Regions from separate parts of the Paenibacillus sp. 22594 genome, predicted to be linked through region 1. Evidence: riboswitches for the same ligand, from Rfam matches in the RefSeq annotation. Region 1 holds a riboswitch; the other holds the start of a gene.
The links. Region 1 has a riboswitch for cyclic di-GMP ahead of ACTJKB_RS24850 (choice-of-anchor A family protein). Riboswitches for the same ligand answer to the same signal wherever they lie in the genome.
Positions count from the first base shown of each region.

Region 1 (4,153 bases):
TCCGGCAGCCTTGGGCCACCTTAATTGCTCTTAAGGAAAAGCAGTTCGAGACCCGTTCCTGGCAAACAGCATACCGTGGTGAGCTGGCTATTCATGCCGGGATGGGGATCGACAAATCCGCCTGCAGGCAGGAGCCGATCCAGTCGGCTTTGGCACGGCATGGATTCAGTGCAGACAACCTTCCTCTCGGAGCCATTATCGCTACAAGCCGTCTGGCCGACTGCTACCAGGTGACGGATGAGGATTCCGGAGCGGGCTGGCCGGGCGGCAATGAATTTGCTTTTGGCGATTATTCACAAGGGCGTTATGCCTGGAAGCTGGAAGAGGTAACGGCGCTTGTTCATCCGATTCCCGCAAAAGGCAGGCTGAGCTTCTGGGAACACCCTGTGCTGGAGGGAGAGCAGTGAACCGCTGGGCTGTACAACCTTTTGGCATAATCGAAATTTATTTAGCGGCCCAAGCCATTATTGGGTATGAACCGGCTGACTCGCGGGTAATCTTCTTATAAGGCCGTTGGTGCAGCCAATGAAATGAACCCCGCGTGATCATCAGGATGATAAGAAAGGGCGTATGCATAGGAAATGGGAAGTCTCCTTATTGCGTGGCTTTGTATGCTGTGTTTGTATTTTTCGTTCGAGGATAAGGTTAGCCGGAAAATTATCTTTCCCGTGGCGCTGGTCGTTTTTTTAGGCACCCTGGGCTATTGGAAGCTTTTAATGTAATTTTTATGTAATTATAAGCTTGTTTTCAGGTTAAGGATATATATTGAATGTACCAGACACTCCCCAGTGTTTATAGATAGCTTACAGGGTCTTGCCAACTCCCTTGGCGAGGCCCGTTTTTTTTATTTTGTTTGACTGACCCTAAGTATTTATAAACAAGATCAATAAATGTGATATTTTTCACAATAAAATACGAAGAATTATTATATATTAAATTTGAAATACTAAAGATTAAAGTGTAAGAAATAAAGCACCCCAAAGAGGAGAATGATGATGAGTCATGAAGGAAGTCTCCGCCGTGGTTTGGCATTTGGTTTATTTTTGAGCATTCCGTTATGGATGTCGATGATTGGCTGGATTCAACTGCTGTAACATACCAATCAGCTATATTCGCATTGTCTGATTACGAGAGCGCATATAGCATACATAGAGGTGGATCAAGAACTGCTTACGGTTGTTTCCGTGGCAGTTCTTTTGTTTTTTTTGCAAGTCTGGAGAATATTAGGCGTATAGTTCAATAATACTATTTTTAATATTTTAAATTTCAGATAAAATGCAGGTTTGGGACTTTTTAAGAGTAATCCTTAGATCCGACGCTATTTCGTATGCAAGTGAAGTTTTGGTGTATGTAAGCTATAATCCCTTATGTACAAAGGGTTGTCCAATATCTGTATGTGCCAAGCACCTGAAAAAACACTAAAGGAATAGATTGACAATAGGGGGGTGGAGGGATAAACTGGAACTAGTTCGAAAGTAACAATTGTCATAGACTACATAAGAATCGCCAAATTACACACCATCATGTATAAACGCAAACTGTTCGAAAGGACAGGACGCAAAGTCAGGAATCTAATGCCCGCAAGCAGGGGCTATGATCGTCCGGCCGCCGTGAAGCTAACCCTTCGTGGCGGTTTTTTTGTTGTTATATGTTTTTGGCGAAATCATAGAATAAGTTACTAGGAGGTGCATGCGATTGAAAAAAAGAACACAGAAGGCAGCAGCTCTGTTACTGACAGGGGTGTTGATATTGGGCAGTACGATTACTTGGGGATGGAACGTTAGTGCAGCGGCTAATATGCCGTATACCCCAACACCTGTTTTGGGCGTTGCCGGCAATTTTAACGCATTTATATTTGGGGATTTCACGCAATCATATGATCAGATTCATGGAAGGCTTGCGGCTGAAGGGAATATTACTTTGCAAGGGTACGGTGTATCCAAGGATGCGCCTGGCGGGGATGTGCTGGTTGCAGGCAAGAATCTCAGTCTGACAGACGGTACAATATATGGCGCAGCAGTATATGGCGGCAGTATAACCAATACACGTGCAGACCTTAAGGAAACTCCCCGGAAGGGAACACCGATTGATTTTGCAGCCGAGGAACAGTTTTTGATACAGCGTTCGGATGAATTAGCCGCTTTGCCGCAGACACAGCCTTTTGTAAAAGAATACGGGAAGATCACCATTAACGCTCCGGATTCCTATAATGTCATTCGTCTGGCCGCTGCTGATTTGGCTGATGCCAATGGCTTGCAGTTCAACATAACAGGTGATGCCACCGTGGTTATTAATGTGAGCGGGAGCTCGGTGAAGATTCCTAATTTTCAATTCTGGGGAGGCAAAGCCCGTAAGGTACTGTTCAATTTCTATGAAGCTGCTTCTTTGAATATTGGGAATACAACCATTGAGGGCACCATACTGGCTCCTCATGCCAGCGTCTTTTATGATCACGCAGAACTTCATGGCACTCTAATCGCAAAAGCGTTCAGTGGTTATGTGCAGATGCACCACTATCCGTATGACGGGTCGGAACCACCTATAAAGCCAACACCAACACCAAGCGCATCGACATCACCAACACCAAGCGCATCGACATCACCATCGCCGAGCGCATCGACATCACCAACACCAAGCGCATCAACGTCACCAACGCCGAGTGCGTCAACGTCACCAACACCAAGCGCGTCGACGTCACCAACGCCAAGCGCGTCGACGTCACCAACGCCGAGCGCATCGACATCTCCAACGCCGAGCGCATCGACATCACCGACACCAAGCGCATCTGCATCACCGACGCCGAGTGCATCGCCAACGCCGACAGCGCCACCAAGCGCGTCACCAACGCCAAGCGCGTCGACGTCACCAACACCTAGTGCATCGGCAACGCCAACGCCGACAGCACCACCAAGCGCGTCTCCAACACCAAGCGCGTCTCCAACACCGAGCGCATCGACATCACCGACGCCGAGTGCATCGGCAACGCCAACGCCGACAGCGCCACCAAGCGCGTCACCAACGCCAAGCGCGTCAACGTCACCAACACCGAGTGCATCGGCAACGCCAACGCCGACAGCGCCACCAAGCGCGTCACCAACACCGAGCGCATCGACGTCACCAACGCCGAGTGCATCGACATCACCAACACCAAGCGCATCGACGTCACCAACGCCGAGTGCATCGGCAACGCCAACGCCGACAGCGCCACCGAGCGCGTCACCAACACCGAGCGCATCGACGTCACCAACACCAAGCGCATCGACGTCACCAACACCGAGCGCATCGACGTCACCAACACCGAGCGCATCGACATCACCAACACCAAGCGCGACACCATCACCGGTGGTGAACCCGTCGCCTACGCCTACAAGCGTAGTAACACCGACACCAACGTCAAACACTACAATCATTTTTGTTCCGGTAACCGTGCCAACACCAACGCCAACAACGTTAATCGGTACGATTGTAGACGATACGGTAATCAATGATGATCCAATACCTTTGGGGCCGGTGGCAACGCTAGCTCCATCTCAGCCGACAGCATCACTCCAGCCTACACCAGCTCCTGCCCCTGCTCCGTCAGCAACAGTAACACCGAAGTCTGGGGATGAAGTGATACTAGATGATGAGATTCCTTTGGGCAGTGTGGATACACCCGACAAGCTGCCGCAGACCGGGGAATCCAGTCCGGCACCTTATTACATCGCCGGTCTGGGAATAGCAGGCTTGGGCTTGCTGCTCAGCAGAACAGCAAGAAGCAATAAACGCAAACGGTAAAAGTAACTGGAAGCCATATAGATGATGGAATACTTCATCGTAACGGGTTAGAGGATATAATTCACAGCAGTAAAACAAGTGATAAAAACAGGGCCCCTTCACCATGAAGGAGTCCTGTTCTTTTGTTTGGTCATTTAATGAATTTTTCCAGGATTCAGCTGGATTTCCAGTTGGTCCCCGAGCCATGTTATACTATGCAAAAATCGGGTGGCGCTAAGGCCACTCTTAAGTGGGATTCCATTTTACCGAAGAAAGGTGACAAACATTCATGTGGAGTGTAATTATAATTGCCGCCTTGCTGATCATTGCTGGCGGTGTGACTTATGCAGGATTCTTTTTTTATGGTGTTGCGATCAAGCGGGCGCCGAAGGAGTTT
Region 1 covers NZ_JBQENA010000009.1:174,805-178,957, reverse strand. The annotation lists gene ACTJKB_RS24855 (ASCH domain-containing protein) at 1-407, shown strand, start outside; cyclic di-GMP riboswitch class I at 1,523-1,613, shown strand; gene ACTJKB_RS24850 (choice-of-anchor A family protein) at 1,696-3,777, shown strand; gene ACTJKB_RS24845 (alpha/beta hydrolase) at 4,046-4,153, shown strand, end outside.

Region 2 (4,153 bases), on a different contig from region 1:
GCTCGAATATCATTCCGTCGGCCGCCCGCAAATGGGGGGCCTGAGCGGCTACTCCCCCAGCGTAGCCGGTGCGGTCTAATCCTTTGATCTTATCTGCTCTTGCCTGCAGCCCAAACAAGCGGCAATGCTGGATCTTTAGCAGGGCGCTTCGCCTGCGGGTGAAGCCAGTTGAAGGTTAGAGGAATTCACTGTAGCTGGCTACAGTGAAAATGCTGCTTGGGAAGCTGTTAAGGGAAGGAACGGAGAGGAATTTTGGAACTGTAGGAGCGTAGCGTCCGCCTTTGTCTGCAGATTTCCACCGTGACCAGCGGTTTAAATCAAGAAATCTGCAGACAACAGCGGCCGAAAGTCCAAACATTCCTTGCAGTGACTCCCGCAACAGTTGACCTTAAACATTGTCATGCAGCATAAAGCGAGAGTGGCATTCCTATCCTTCATGCGTCAGCCACCCGGCAGAAGCTTACGATAACAATCCGATATTTTCGCGACAAAACATAAATAGGAGGGTTCACATATGAAACTGGTACTTCTATCTGGCGGCTCTGGTAAACGTCTCTGGCCTTTGTCCAATGATTCACGTTCCAAGCAATTTCTGAAGGTACTGCAAAGTCCGGCAGGTGAGCCGGAGTCCATGGTACAGCGTGTATGGAGACAGCTGCAGGAGACAGGGATGGCGGAATCCTCCTACCTTGCGACCGGCCGCAGCCAAGTGGAGATGATACAGAGCCAGCTCGGCACAGAAGTGCCAATCATTGTGGAGCCGGAACGCCGTGATACCTTCCCGGCCATCGCTTTGACTGCAGCTTATCTGTATTCGGTGGCAGGAGTGTCTCCCAGCGAGACCGTGGCCATTTTGCCGGTCGATCCTTATGTGGAGGCATCATTTTTTGACACCGTCGTCCAGCTTGAAGCAACGATGGAACAAAGCGGCGCAAACCTGGCGCTGATGGGTGTTGTTCCTGAGCTGGCTTCTGAGAAATACGGCTATATTATTCCTACAAGCGACGAGGCGGCGGCAAGCGGCTATCTGCAGGTGAGCCATTTCCAGGAGAAGCCGGACCGTGTACAGGCTGAGGAACTGATCAGCAAGGGCGCGTTGTGGAACTGCGGAGTATTTGCATTCCGCTTGGGTTATTTACTGGATATTTTGCAGCGTAAAGGTTTGCCTTTGAACTATGAGGAGCTGCAGAAGCAATATAAATTGCTGGCTTCCATCAGTTTTGACTACGAAGTGGTGGAAAAAGAGGAGAATATCGTCGTTCAGCCGTACGCCGGTTTCTGGAAGGATCTTGGCACCTGGAATACCCTCACCGAGGAAATGAGCAGCAACCACGTGGGCAAAGGGTTCGTGACTGCCGATTCTGAAGGAACCTGCCTGATCAACGAACTGGATATTCCGATTACAGTCATCGGTGCGAAAGATTTAATCATCGCAGCCAGCCCGGATGGCATTCTGGTTACTCACAAAGCGGAAAGCCCGCGGATTAAGGAAGTGCTGAAGTCTTTTGAACAAAGACCCATGTACGAGGAACGCCGCTGGGGCCACTATAAGGTTATTGATTATGTGAAATATGATGAGGGCAACGAGGTGCTGACCAAGCGGATTTTCATAGCCGAAGGAAAAAACATCAGCTATCAGCTGCATCACAAACGCAGTGAAATCTGGACGATCGTCAGCGGGGAAGCCAGCATTGTGCTGAATGAGAAGATGCATAATGTGAAAGCGGGAGATGTTGTGCGCATACCGGAAGGCACGAAACATGCAATCCTGGCGTTGACCGATGTGGAGTTCATTGAGGTGCAGACCGGTTCAGAGCTGGTAGAAGAGGATAATATCCGCATCACACTGGACTGGAAAGATATTGCTCTTCAGCAATTTATTTCGTGAAAATAGCAGCGCTTAACGCGCTGTAGAATTCGACTGAACCGTCCCGGAACCTGTGTTGGGTGGTCCTAAACATAGGGCTAAAATATCTATTTACCCAATTGTGGCAAATCCAAAACAGGTATTAAGAACCATTTATTAAGAAAAATTCATTAATGCTCTAAACTAAAAATTTAATAGAGACGATACTTACGGTAAGAGGGATAAATCCTTCCAAAACGAAAAAGGCAAACCTAATCGAAAGATAGGGACGCAAAGCTATAGGGCCTTCGAAAGAGTGGCAGCCTGGCTACCGAAAGGAAGATGAATTTTGACAACTTACCGTAAGTCGCGTCTGCTGTGCACCATTTTAACGATTGCCCTGTTGTTGACTGCTGTACCACTGGGTTTGGGGGCTGCGCCTTCGACCGCAGCTGCTTCGAGTTCTTCAGCACCGGTTAATCCGGATGCTTCAGCTGAAGCTGTCAAGCTGCTTGACAATCTGTACACCATTTCCGGAAAAGGCATTATCACAGGCCAGCATGACTACCTGGAGAGCCCGGATGAGTTCAGTAACAAACTAAAGGGAACCAGCGGACAATTCGCTGCCCTCCACGGATTCGAGCTTGGCGTGATCAGCGGCCAGTCGGAAAGTACTGCAGCAACTCAGCGCAAAAATGTAGTGAACAGTGCGATCAACTGGTATAAAAATGGCGGCATCGTCGCCATGACCTTCCATGAGCAACTGCCCGGGACCTCCTATCTGTGGTCCAATGTGCAGAAGACGCTCAGCCAAGAGGACTTCAATAAGTATGTAACACCTGGAACAGCCCAATACAACAGCCTCATCGCCGATCTCGACAAAGTGGCGGTTTCGCTCAAAAGCTTGCGGGACGCGGGCGTTCCTGTACTTTGGAGACCTTACCACGAAATGAACGGCAACTGGTTCTGGTGGGGGAAGAAAAACAATTTTGCGGAACTTTGGAATATTATGTATGAGCGTTTTGTGGGCGTTCATCAATTAAACAACCTGCTGTGGGTATGGAACCCGAATGCTCCCAATGCCTGGTCTGATCCATACGAACTGACCTATCCGGGAGCGGGTAAGGTAGACGTCCTTGCAGCAGATATATATAACAATGATTATATGAACAAGTATTATGACAACCTGTTGATCCTCGCGAACGGCAAACCCATTGCTATCGGCGAAAATGGTGAAATGCCAAGTACAGCCAAGCTCCAGCTTTCCCAGAGAAAATGGGTATACATGATGAACTGGGGAAAAATGCTCTATGAGAATAACAGTACAGATACCATCAAAAATTTTATGAGTGACAGCTACACAGTATCGCTTAATGAATATAAAGCTGGGGTAGTGCAGACACCTGCTCCAACTGTCACACCGACGGCAACGCCAACACCAACTGCTACACCGACGGCAACGCCAACTGCAACACCGACTGCTACGCCAACTGCCACACCGACGGCAACACCAACGCCGACTGCTACGCCAGCGCCTGTACCCACAGCAACGGTAAAGCCAATAACCACTCCAGCGTCCGGTGATACAGTACAGACGCCTGTTGTGAATGGACTTCACGGAGAGTATTTCAACAACATGACGCTTTCAGGCACACCTGCAATGGTCCGTGACGACGCTCTGCTTAATTTCAACTGGCGTCAAGGCTCACCGGCCAGCTCCATAAAGGTGGATGGGGTCTCGGCCCGCTGGACCGGGCAGATCAAGCCTTTATACAGTGAGACCTACCAGATTATCACTACTTCTGACGATGGTATCCGTGTCTGGATTAATGGCATAGCCGTAATCGACAGCTGGACCAAGCAGAGCGGAACCGAACGTTTCGGAAGTATCGCTATGACGGCTGGACAGCTCTATGATATCAGAGTGGAATATTATGAAAATGCAGGCGATGCCAACATTCGTTTGATGTGGCAAAGCGCAAGCCAGGTCAAAGCGACTGTCCCAACAAGCGCATTGTTTGTAAATACGTCAGCAGCCAGCGTAAGCAAAACATCGCTGGCGCTTGTAGAAGCACCAACACCAACACCGACACCAACACCAACACCAACACCAACACCGGTGCCAACACCTACACCAACGCCGGTGCCAACGCCGGTGCCAACGCCGGTGCCAACACCAACACCGACACCAACACCGGTGCCAACACCGACACCAACACCGGTGCCAACACCGACACCAACACCGGTGCCAACACCAACACCGACGCCGACACCAACACCGGTGCCAACACTGGCACCAACGCCGGC
Region 2 covers NZ_JBQENA010000004.1:504,649-508,801, reverse strand. The annotation lists gene ACTJKB_RS16440 (UDP-glucose dehydrogenase family protein) at 1-79, shown strand, start outside; gene ACTJKB_RS16435 (sugar phosphate nucleotidyltransferase) at 515-1,888, shown strand; cyclic di-GMP riboswitch class I at 2,102-2,182, shown strand; gene ACTJKB_RS16430 (PA14 domain-containing protein) at 2,196-4,153, shown strand, end outside.
Region 2: linked by a shared signal. The riboswitch ahead of ACTJKB_RS16430 (PA14 domain-containing protein) and the one ahead of ACTJKB_RS24850 (choice-of-anchor A family protein) in region 1 are both predicted to bind cyclic di-GMP.